Regions from separate parts of the Lysinibacillus sp. FSL K6-0075 genome, predicted to be linked through region 1. Evidence: a T-box and tRNA genes for the amino acid it is inferred to sense, from the RefSeq annotation. Region 1 holds a T-box; the other holds one or more tRNA genes.

Region 1 (5,975 bases):
ATAAATATATAGTGATTATGTTGATCATTCAATTTTTATTGGCAGCTTTACTACTCAATACAACAGTTGGTTATGTTCTAATCAAAGGAATCACCAAAGTATTTGATCACTTATTGTCTTATGCAAATGCGGGTATATCCTTTGTGTTTGGTGGCCTAGCAAATGAAGGAGAATCTCCCTTCTTTTTAGCTGTTTTATTACCAATCGTCTTTATATCTGTCCTGATTGGAATCTTGCAACATTTCAAAATTCTTCCTTTCCTAATGAAATGGGTAGGATTATTTTTAAGCAAGGTAAGTGGCATGGGGAAATTGGAATCCTATAATGCTGTTGCTTCTGCTATGGTAGGCCAATCTGAAGTGTTCATTACTGTAAAAAAGCAATTAGATAAAATTGCACCACAGCGTATGTATACACTATGTGCTTCAGCTATGTCGACTGTGTCGATGTCAGTTGTTGGAGCTTATATGACGATGATTGAGCCAAAGTATGTCGTAACAGCCATTGTGTTAAACCTGTTTGGTGGTTTTATCATTGTTTCCATCATTAATCCCTATACTGTTGATGAAAAAGAAGATATCTTAACAATTGAAGATGAGCATAAGCAAGCGTTCTTTCAAATGATTGGTGAATATATTATGGATGGCTTTAAAGTAGCCATCATTGTTGGTGCTATGCTGATTGGTTTCGTAGCATTAATGGATTTAATCAATTCACTATTCGATATGATAATTGGTATATCGTTCCAAGAAATATTAGGCTATATCTTTGCACCAGTCGCTTTCCTAATGGGTATCCCATGGGCAGATGCTGTTGCTGCTGGCGGTATTATGGCAACCAAATTAGTGACAAACGAATTTGTTGCTATGATTAACCTTGGTGACGTCGCTGAGTCCATGAGTGAACGTACACTAGGCATTATTTCTGTATTCCTCGTATCCTTTGCCAACTTTTCATCAATTGGTATTATTTCAGGAGCTGTAAAAGGGTTGAATGAAAGGCAAGGCAATGTCGTTGCTCGGTTTGGTTTAAAATTATTGTACGGCGCTACACTTGTAAGTATCCTAACAGCTATTATTGTTGGATTGATTATTTAAATTGAATAAGGAACTATTATTTGAACTGCACTCAGATAGCTGGGTGTAGTTTTTTCCTCATTTATCGCTATAAAGTTACTCCAAATTAAAAAATGTACATCACTAAAATTGAATTTAGTAATGTACATTTTTAATTTATATTTCTTTATTTCACGACAATATTGACAAGTTTGCCTGGAATAACGATGATTTTCACTAAGTTCTTTCCTGCCATGTATTCTTGAACTTTTTCATCAGCAAGCGCTACTTTTTCGATATCCTCTTTTGACGCTTCTTTCGCTACAACAATTTTCGCACGTACTTTACCAGCCACTTGCACGGCAATTTCCACTTCATCATCTACAAGTTTTGTTTCATCATATGTTGGCCATTGCTCGTATGAAAGTGTTGATTTATGCCCTAATAATTGCCATAGTTCTTCTGCAATATGCGGAGCGATTGGTGCTAGCATTTTAACAAAGCCTTCAGCATAAGCCGTTGGAATCACATCTGCTTTATAGCAATCATTGATAAAGACCATCATTTGTGAAATAGCTGTGTTAAAGCGGATGCCTTCATAATCCTCTGTCACTTTTTTCACTGTTTGGTGGTATGCTTTTTCAAGTAATTGATTGTTAGACACTTGGATTTTTGCTGAGATTGCGCCATCTTCTTCATTGACAAATAGACGCCAGATACGGTCTAAGAAGCGGCGTGCTCCATCTAAACCATTTGTAGACCATGCAACAGATGCCTCAAGTGGTCCCATGAACATTTCATATAAACGTAATGTATCAGCACCATGTGACGAAATGATTTCATCTGGGTTGACGACATTGCCTTTCGATTTAGACATTTTCTCGTTACCTTCACCTAGAATCATTCCTTGGTTAAATAATTTTTGGAATGGCTCTTTCGTATGAACAACGCCTAAATCATACAGAACTTTATGCCAGAAGCGAGCGTAAAGTAAATGCAATACGGCATGCTCCGCGCCACCAATATAAATATCAACCGGTAACCATCGTTTTAGTAACGCTGGATCTGCAATCGCTTCTGTATTTGTAGGATCGATATAGCGTAAGAAGTACCAGCTAGAACCTGCCCACTGTGGCATTGTATTTGTTTCACGACGTCCTTTTTTGCCTGTTTCTGGATCGACAACATTCACCCATTCAGCAATATTAGCTAGCGGTGATTCACCAGTACCCGATGGACGGATATTATCTGTTTTTGGCAGCATTAATGGTAATTCTGATTCTGGAACTGGCGTAATCGTGCCATCTTCCCAATGAATCATTGGAATTGGTTCACCCCAATAACGCTGACGAGAGAATAACCAGTCACGTAGACGATAAGAAGTTTTCTTCTCCCCTACACCTTTTTCCTCTAACCATTCAATGGCTTTTGCAATGCCATCTGCTTTATTTAAGCCATTAAGGAATTCAGAGTTAATATGTTGACCATCACCTGTAAACGCTTCTTTACTAATGTCTCCACCTTCAAGTACAGGAACGATGTCTAAGCCAAATTCAGTCGCAAATTCATAGTCACGCTCGTCATGTGCTGGCACCGCCATAATAGCACCTGTACCATAAGACACTAACACATAGTCAGCAATCCAAATCGGCACTTTTTTACCGTTAATCGGATTCACTGCATAAGCACCTGTAAATACGCCTGTTTTTTCTTTCGCTAAATCTGTACGCTCTAGGTCAGATTTCATTTTAACTTTCTCTAAATAAGTCTCAACAGCATGGCGTTGGTCAGCTGTTGTAATTTGTTCCACTAATTTATGCTCTGGTGCAAGCACACAGTATGTAGCACCAAATAATGTATCAGGGCGTGTTGTGAAAACGGTGAAGTTTTGATCTGAACCGTCAATGGTAAATGTCACTTCTGCCCCTTCTGAACGGCCAATCCAATTGCGCTGCATATCTTTAATAGACTCAGGCCAATCAACTTCTTCTAGGTCATCGATTAAACGATCAGCATAGGCTGTAATTTTAAGCATCCATTGCTTCATTGGTCGGCGTTCCACTGGATGACCACCACGCTCTGATTTCCCATCAATCACTTCTTCGTTAGCTAATACCGTGCCGAGTGCTGGACACCAGTTAACAGCCACTTCATCCACATAAGCTAAACCTTTCTTATAAAGCTGGATAAAAATCCATTGTGTCCATTTATAATACTCTGGATCAGTCGTGTTAATTTCACGATCCCAATCATAGCTGAAGCCTAGCTCTTGAATTTGACGTTTAAATGTCGCAATATTTTTAGCTGTAAATTCAGCTGGATCATTCCCTGTATCAAGCGCATATTGCTCAGCTGGCAAACCGAAAGCATCCCAGCCCATTGGATGTAGTACATTGTAGCCTTGCATACGTTTAAAGCGCGATAGAATATCAGTTGCCGTATACCCTTCTGGATGGCCTACATGGAGTCCTGCACCAGACGGATATGGGAACATATCTAATGCGTAAAATTTAGGCTTCTCTATTTCATTTTCAGTTTTGAATGTTTTGTTATCAGCCCAATATTGCTGCCACTTTTTTTCAATTTGTTCATGATTAAAACTCATTCTTTTTCCTCCTTCGATTGATCATGCTGCTCTCCATCATAATTGACAAAATATTTAAAAAATAAAAAAACTCGCCCCATTCTTAAAGAAGGGACGAGAGAATTTGTACTCCCGCGGTACCACCCAGATTAGTGATTACACTCGGCTCAAGCTTCCTTAACGCGGAAGAAACGACACACGCTGTTTCACGCGGGCAGACTCAGAAGGCGAGTTCAACTTGCTTTCTTACTAGCTCCCACCAACCGCTAGCTCTCTAAAAAGAACCACAAATCTACTATTCCTCATCACAGTCTTTACATGATATTGCATTTATTCTAATGGAAAGTATTGAAAAGCACAAGCCTTTGTTTACAGCTTACCCATTACTGAACAATTAATTCCTTTTTTTCCTTAGGCTTTGATAAATCCTTGCATTCATGAAATGCAAAATGCTGACATCCGATACATTGATTTGCGTTCAAATAATTGAAAGCCTTTGTAATCGCTTCTCCAGTATGTTGATAAAAATGTTGCGCACCTATTTTATCGTAAAGACCATTGTGCTGAAGAGCATCCTTTAAATCACCTTGCACACCCGTTACCAAAATAGTACCGCCCTGTGCCTTATAGTTTTCAATGATATTGCTAAAATATGCCTCTCCAGTAGAATCCATAAAGGGCACTTTCCCCATTCGTAATATTAAAACTCTTGGTTGCTGATGCAAAGTACTTTCAATTGTTTGTTCAAACATTTGTGCAGCACCAAAGAACAACGGCCCTTCAATTGTGTACATACTAATTTGCGGGCAATCATGCTGTTGATGCACAACATATGGCTGTACCTTCTCACTTTTATTCGAATGGTCTGGAAGTACCTTCGTGACAACAAGCTTTTCACTCATGCGTTTCGCAAATAATAGCACAGCCAGCACAAGCCCCACTTCAACTGCTAATGTGAGACTAGTGAATACCGTTAATAAAAAGGTAATCAATAACACCAGTGAATCGCCTGATTTTAATTTTACGATATGTGCAAAATGATGTCGTTCACTCATATTCCAAGCTACGACCATCAAAACCGGAGCCATACTTGCTAACGGAATATGAGATGCATATGGAGCTAATAACAATAATGTGATTAAAACAAACACACCATGTATGATACCCGACATAGGAGATACTGCCCCTGTTTTTATATTGGTCGCTGTGCGTGCGATGGCCCCTGTTGCTGGAATACCACCGAACAATGGCGTCACAATATTAGCAATCCCCTGACCAATTAGCTCACGATTACTGTTATGCTTACTATTTGTCATCCCATCCGCAACAACTGCAGATAATAGAGACTCAATACCACCTAGCATCGCAATGACAAATGCTGGACCAATAAGTTGTTGTAATCGTTCAAGCGTGATGTTCGGTAAGGCAAAATGAGGTAATGTATTAGGAATTTGACCATAAGCTGTTGCAATGGTAGCAACTTGTCCTGAAAAGAAGAAAGTTGCCACAAGTGTAGAGACAACGATACCCGCTAATGCACCAGGAACCTTTGGAAAAAATTTTGGTGTGATCAATATTGTCACCAAGCATAGGACGGCAGTAAGAATACTATACATATTTGTCGTACCAAGCTGCTTCATGATTTCCTGAATATTGGCGATAAAATACTCGTGCCTTTTAACATTTGATAGTCCTAAAAAGTTGGCAATTTGACCTGTAAAAATAATCACAGCTATACCTGCTGTAAAGCCAACTGTTACAGGACGTGGAATAAATTTAATTAAAGTCCCTAGCTTAAAAAAGCCCATGACACAAAGCATAATCCCTGCCATTAAACCCGCAAGCAATAAATCTTCATAGCCATAAGTAAGAACAATGCCCAATAGAATTGGCACAAACGCCCCAGTTGGCCCACCTATTTGATATTTGGATCCACCAAAAAGAGAAATAAGAATACCTGCAATACATGCCGTATAGATCCCATATTCAGGTTTCACACCCGATGCGATGGCAAAGGACATGGCAAGTGGAATAGCAACGATTCCGACAATAATTCCTGACAATAAATCCTTCTTTACATGATGAACTGAATACCCTTCAAAGCGTCCTGTAAACAGTGACTTCATAGATAAATCTTCCCTTCGAAATAATAAGCAAAGCCCAATTTTTCATCATCATTGATTTACTTATTCTCTTCGTCACCTTCATTACTTGTCATTTCCTCTAATCTCGAAATGGTATGAACCAAATGGTTATTAAAAATATCCTTTGCCACCCCAAGTAATGCACCAATCATTGGGTCACTTAAAGAATAATAAACTTTTTTTCCTTCCTTC
Region 2 (5,975 bases), 420 kb from region 1:
TGTTGCAAATCCCCTAAATCCCATTGCTAATTTTGGATAAATATAAATTGTTTTCATTATGATCACCCTTTCAAAAGAATTATGATCTTTTTAATTCTAATCATAAATTTCCCTCCACCACAAATTTATGTAATATTAGGGAATGAATTCATTATCCTTCCATTTCATTATATCATGATTTTATAAATGCTTTATCGACAATTTCGCTTAGTCCAGATTTCTCCACATGTATACTCTGCATTGGGACTAGTCATAATCCCAGTACATGTTGCTCTCTGCTAATTCTTGCTGAGACATTCTGCCAAACTTTCTCCTCTTTGTGTTTTGCTTTTTATTTCTCCATTGCTAAATCAATCCCTTTTTTCAGCTCATTATCCCGTATTTCATTTAATATGGTAGTACAATCTCTCACTCTTTCTTCAAAGCGCTAATCAAGTAATGCCATACTCTTTCAATCTCTTTATCAGTTATATCTCCTTTAATTTTTAGGACAACCTGTTCCATGTATTCGCTCGATTTAGGATCCATCTGATATTTAAAGAGTAGTCCTTGCTGTGTAGGTGACAACGATAATATTTCCTGAATATTGTCTTTTCTTATTAGATAGATTGTAATTATTACTTCAGTAGAAGTTCACGCCCAAAATTTAAATTCCATTAGTTATTGCACTTTGTATTAATTTAATTTAACATACAAATGATAACTATCTAACCATTAACTTACAATGAAAATTTTTAATATTATTATATGGGTTCTTTATCCTAAAATCGGGTGGGAAAGTTTTTTAGATAGTAAGTTATCGTATAAAATACAATCGAAGGAGGAGGAATTTTATGGATTTTATGAGGAAATAAACCTCTTGGAAATAATTTATTCCTTTCTGCTATTGCGGATTGTCTCTGATCCTATCTGTACCTCATAGTAAGGGAAGAAGTCGTATAGTCAGTAGAAACCCTTGAAAAAGTTAGTTCAGAAAATTTCTAGTAGGAGCGTGTAAAATGAATTTAAAAGAAAAGTTGATATTAATAAAAGAAAATGGATACCAGGCACCCCCCGATACATTCCAGTTGATGCTAGAAATGATAAATAACATCGGTTCTTTGGATGCCCAACTACGTGATGAGCTAATTTATACGACCTTATCACATTGGATTCCTGATAATTCTCTAACAGCAAACGAACTAGAACAACTTCTACCAGTTGTTTTGGATAAAAACCATCTGCTTTTTAAGCTTGGTGAAACAAATACAGACTCTGTCTTCACTCGATCTTTCTCCATGCTAGTCATACCGCTCCTCTTCACAAGGAATAGAGAATCACCATTTCTCTCAAGAGAGCAAATTCATCAGATAAAAGAGAAAGTATTTTACAATGTACAGGAAGAGCGAGATTACCGTGGGTATGACGAAGAAAAAGGCTGGGCTCATGCTATAGCCCATGCAGCAGATGCTTTAGATGATTTGGCCCAATGCTCCGAACTGGATAAAAGTGACCTCTTAACTATCCTCGATTTGGTTTACGAAAAGATGACCATAACAGATCGAGTTTACTCCGATGGGGAAGATGAAAGAATGGTAAAATGTATAATTAGTGTATTAAATAGAAAAATACTTAGTCAGACTCATGTAGAGCAATGGATTCAAAGTTTTGGTGATGTGGAGAAAAATTCAGAATTTCTCCCTGCCTTTAAGCAAAAAAATAATATAAAGAACTTTTTGAAAAGTTTATACTTTCGAGTTAAATTTTACAATGTAGATGCCGTTCTCTGCTCGACTATCGAGCAAACATTATATAAAGTAGAAAAAGTATACTATTCCTAATTAAAATAAATGAGGGGAAAGCACCCACACTTGTCCGTCTCCACTTCAAATGTGGTAACAGGCAAACAATAGCCCTCAGGGAACATTTTTACTTCACACTTTTCACAGAAAATTTGATTTGCGGGGAATACATAAGTAGACGCTTAGGTCATGAAGACATTGAAACAACAATGAGAACTTATGCACATCTTCTAAAAGAAACCATTGAAGGAAACGATCAATTGGCAATCGATACTTTTACAGAAATGTATCAGTAGAAGAACAATAAACGCCTTACAATGTCCAAATTAAATTTTATTAAAAAAGCTCATGTTTGAAAAATAAACATGGACTTTTTTTGTTTTGCTTCCCTTAATCAATCCCGTTTAATTATAATAATCTGTTATTATTAACCTAATTACATAATATAAAGCAATATATAATTACATAATCATACAAATTACAATGAGGAGTTAATAGAATGAAAAGAAAAACAAAATCGACTACTATTATCATTGTAATAGCAGCCATCATCGGTGCAGCTTTTGCTTACACTCAATTCACAAATCCAATAGAAAAACCTGCTCAACCTGCTCACTTTCAACAAAAACAATTGTTGTTGAAGGTGACGGAGCAATTCTCGAAAGTAAAACAAAAGAAGAATTGCTTTATCCTGACAACTTAATAGAAGACAAAATAAATGAAGCCATTCACAGCATGTCTCACCAAAAGGTTCAATCTGGTGCTCAATGGGGTCACGAGCAAATAACACAAGAAAAGGTTGACCGATTGTTGGCTGTATGTAAAATGAACGATTATGAACATAACGATCTTTACATTCCAATATTGGAAAGATGGTCGAAAGGTGATTTTTCAAACGCCGTTGACGACCATAATAAAATTTGGAAATTACAACAAGGCGGAGGTGAAGAAGCCCTAGGAAAAGCAACTCGTTTGTCAACGCCAGAGGAGGAAGGGTATTATATAAAAGAATATTTCGAAAATAAAAAATAGGGAAATTTTCTATTTGTCTGCTATTTTTCAATTTATTATCATAATACTAATTACTAAAATCCACCAATTACTAAGATACAAAAAAATTATCGGCGGAGGGTTTTATATATGGAAGAAAGACCGCTAACAGACAAAGAACTTTATCACTTAAATATCGCTTTGAACGCAAAAGCCTATGGATTGAAGAACGTGTACAAGAAGAGTTTGGCGATTGAATTGATAAAATTGGCCCATGACCGTTCCCATACAATGAGAAACAAGCGCGACAACAAGTTTCTAAATTTTTACATCCATTGAGACTCCTGAGTTTATTCAAGACTTAATAGAAATGACCACAAATAAATCACGAGATCAATAACATCACAAAACGTCATTTACTTAACCGTAGTGACGTTTTTTCTTTTGGGTTATATTCCCTATTATTCTATTGGACAATCAACTATCGAAGTCGGGATATTAACAGCAATTGTTGCATACAAAGGCTCTGTTACACTACCTCCGCACACTACTTGAATTGATTTTGTAGTGTAAAGGAACACAAAAAAGACTCCACACAATTAAGTGTGAAGCCTTGATACGTAGCATTCTATTGCTAGTTTTAGATACCGGTGGTCGGGGTCGAACCGACACTCCAAAGGAACACGATTTTGAGTCGTGCGCGTCTGCCAATTCCGCCACACCGGCATAATGGCGATAAAAAAAATCGGATAAACCGATTAGCAGTTAAAATATGGAGGCGGCAACCGGATTTGAACCGGTGATAAAGGTGTTGCAGACCTGTGCCTTACCACTTGGCTATGCCGCCATCATACTTGGAGCGGAAGACGAGGTTCGAACTCGCGACCCCCACCTTGGCAAGGTGGTGTTCTACCACTGAACTACTTCCGCAAAAAATGGCTGGGGTACCTGGATTCGAACCAGGGCATGACGGAATCAAAATCCGTTGCCTTACCGCTTGGCTATACCCCAAAAGATAATTAGATAAAAATGGGGCGACTGATGGGAATCGAACCCACGAATGCCTGAACCACAATCAGGTGCGTTAACCACTTCGCCACAACCGCCATAATTACTATTTGGTATTATTCTAATTTAAAATTAAATGGGGCGACTGATGGGAATCGAACCCACGAATGCCTGAACCACAATCAGGTGCGTTAACCACTTCGCCACAACCGCCATAAAATTAAATTGGCAGGGGCAGTAGGAATCGAACCCACATCAAAGGTTTTGGAGACCTCTATTCTACCGTTAAACTATGCCCCTATTAGATTAAAACTGGTGGAGGGGGACGGATTCGAACCGCCGAACCCTAAGGAGCGGATTTACAGTCCGCCGCGTTTAGCCACTTCGCTACCCCTCCGGGAATACATGGTGCCGGCGATAGGAGTCGAACCCACGACCTACTGATTACAAGTCAGTTGCTCTACCAACTGAGCTACACCGGCAAAAAAACATGATGGGTCAGGACGGAATCGAACCGCCGACACTTAGAGCTTCAATCTAATGCTCTACCAACTGAGCTACTGACCCATGTTATTAAAATAAATGGCGGTCCCGACCGGGATCGAACCGGCGATCTCCTGCGTGACAGGCAGGCATGTTAACCGCTACACCACGGGACCATTTGGTTGCGGGGGCCGGATTTGAACCAACGACCTTCGGGTTATGAGCCCGACGAGCTACCACTGCTCCACCCCGCGATAATGATATATACTATTGTAAAAAATAATGGTGGAGGATGACGGGCTCGAACCGCCGACCCTCTGCTTGTAAGGCAGATGCTCTCCCAGCTGAGCTAATCCTCCATCTGGGTATTTAAATGGTGACCCCTACGGGATTCGAACCCGTGTTACCGCCGTGAAAGGGCGGTGTCTTAACCACTTGACCAAGGGGCCAACTATTGGAACAAATCAAAGTGCTGGCGGAGAGTAAGGGATTTGAACCCTTGAGACAGTGTTAACCGCCTACACGATTTCCAATCGTGCTCCTTCGGCCACTCGGACAACTCTCCAAGAATGGCTCCGAAGGCAGGACTCGAACCTGCGACAACCTGATTAACAGTCAGGTGCTACTACCAACTGAGCTACTTCGGAATAATTTTAGTATATAGCCTAGCGACGTCCTACTCTCACAGGGGGAAGCCCCCAACTACCATCGGCGCTAAAGAGCTTAACTTCCGTGTTCGGTATGGGAACGGGTGTGACCTCTTTGCCATCATCACTAGACTATTTGAAAGACAATACTTATTATAACATATCTTATAAAAATTACAAGTATATTATAATATTTTATTCTTTCAAAACTGGATAAACGTGCATTGAATGTTTCAAACGTTTTGGTTAAGTCCTCGATCGATTAGTATTCGTCAGCTCCATGTGTCACCACACTTCCACCTCGAACCTATCTACCTCATCGTCTTTGAGGGATCTTACTTACTTGCGTAATGGGAAATCTCATCTTGAGGGGGGCTTCATGCTTAGATGCTTTCAGCACTTATCCCGTCCACACATAGCTACCCAGCGATGCCTTTGGCAAGACAACTGGTACACCAGCGGTGTGTCCATCCCGGTCCTCTCGTACTAAGGACAGCTCCTCTCAAATTTCCTACGCCCACGACGGATAGGGACCGAACTGTCTCACGACGTTCTGAACCCAGCTCGCGTACCGCTTTAATGGGCGAACAGCCCAACCCTTGGGACCGACTACAGCCCCAGGATGCGATGAGCCGACATCGAGGTGCCAAACCTCCCCGTCGATGTGGACTCTTGGGGGAGATAAGCCTGTTATCCCCGGGGTAGCTTTTATCCGTTGAGCGATGGCCCTTCCATGCGGAACCACCGGATCACTAAGCCCGTCTTTCGACCCTGCTCGACTTGTAGGTCTCGCAGTCAAGCTCCCTTGTGCCTTTACACTCTACGAATGATTTCCAACCATTCTGAGGGAACCTTTGGGCGCCTCCGTTACCTTTTAGGAGGCGACCGCCCCAGTCAAACTGTCCGCCTGACACTGTCTCCTGCCCCGCTAAGGGGCATGGGTTAGAATTTCAATACAACCAGGGTAGTATCCCACCGACGCCTCCTTCGAAGCTGGCGCTCCGAGATCTCTGGCTCCTACCTATCCTGTACAAGTTGTACCAAAATTCAATATCAGGCTACAGTA

The links. The T-box of region 1 lies ahead of leuS (leucine--tRNA ligase). A T-box ahead of a tRNA ligase gene usually reads a tRNA of that ligase, here a tRNA-Leu.
Region 2: it encodes a tRNA-Leu, which carries the amino acid that the T-box ahead of leuS (leucine--tRNA ligase) is inferred to sense. The anticodon was not compared.

The regions. Positions count from the first base shown of each region.
Region 1 is NZ_CP151947.1:3,757,277-3,763,251, forward strand. It holds gene MHB65_RS18505 (nucleoside transporter C-terminal domain-containing protein) at 1-1,097, shown strand, start outside; gene leuS (leucine--tRNA ligase) at 1,243-3,660, opposite strand; T-box leader at 3,747-3,957, opposite strand; gene sulP (sulfate permease) at 4,023-5,765, opposite strand; gene MHB65_RS18520 (metalloregulator ArsR/SmtB family transcription factor) at 5,822-5,975, opposite strand, start outside.
Region 2 is NZ_CP151947.1:4,180,273-4,186,247, forward strand. It holds gene MHB65_RS20850 (hypothetical protein) at 1-57, opposite strand, end outside; gene MHB65_RS20855 (DUF2785 domain-containing protein) at 999-1,820, shown strand; gene MHB65_RS20860 (hypothetical protein) at 2,281-2,484, shown strand; gene MHB65_RS20865 (DUF6241 domain-containing protein) at 2,463-2,813, shown strand; tRNA gene MHB65_RS20870 (tRNA-Leu) at 3,417-3,497, opposite strand; tRNA gene MHB65_RS20875 (tRNA-Cys) at 3,545-3,618, opposite strand; tRNA gene MHB65_RS20880 (tRNA-Gly) at 3,627-3,701, opposite strand; tRNA gene MHB65_RS20885 (tRNA-Gln) at 3,708-3,782, opposite strand; tRNA gene MHB65_RS20890 (tRNA-His) at 3,802-3,877, opposite strand; tRNA gene MHB65_RS20895 (tRNA-His) at 3,917-3,992, opposite strand; tRNA gene MHB65_RS20900 (tRNA-Trp) at 4,006-4,079, opposite strand; tRNA gene MHB65_RS20905 (tRNA-Tyr) at 4,093-4,176, opposite strand; tRNA gene MHB65_RS20910 (tRNA-Thr) at 4,186-4,261, opposite strand; tRNA gene MHB65_RS20915 (tRNA-Phe) at 4,274-4,346, opposite strand; tRNA gene MHB65_RS20920 (tRNA-Asp) at 4,363-4,438, opposite strand; tRNA gene MHB65_RS20925 (tRNA-Met) at 4,442-4,516, opposite strand; tRNA gene MHB65_RS20930 (tRNA-Val) at 4,546-4,621, opposite strand; tRNA gene MHB65_RS20935 (tRNA-Glu) at 4,637-4,711, opposite strand; tRNA gene MHB65_RS20940 (tRNA-Ser) at 4,736-4,827, opposite strand; tRNA gene MHB65_RS20945 (tRNA-Asn) at 4,833-4,909, opposite strand; rRNA gene rrf (5S ribosomal RNA) at 4,926-5,041, opposite strand; rRNA gene MHB65_RS20955 (23S ribosomal RNA) at 5,152-5,975, opposite strand, start outside.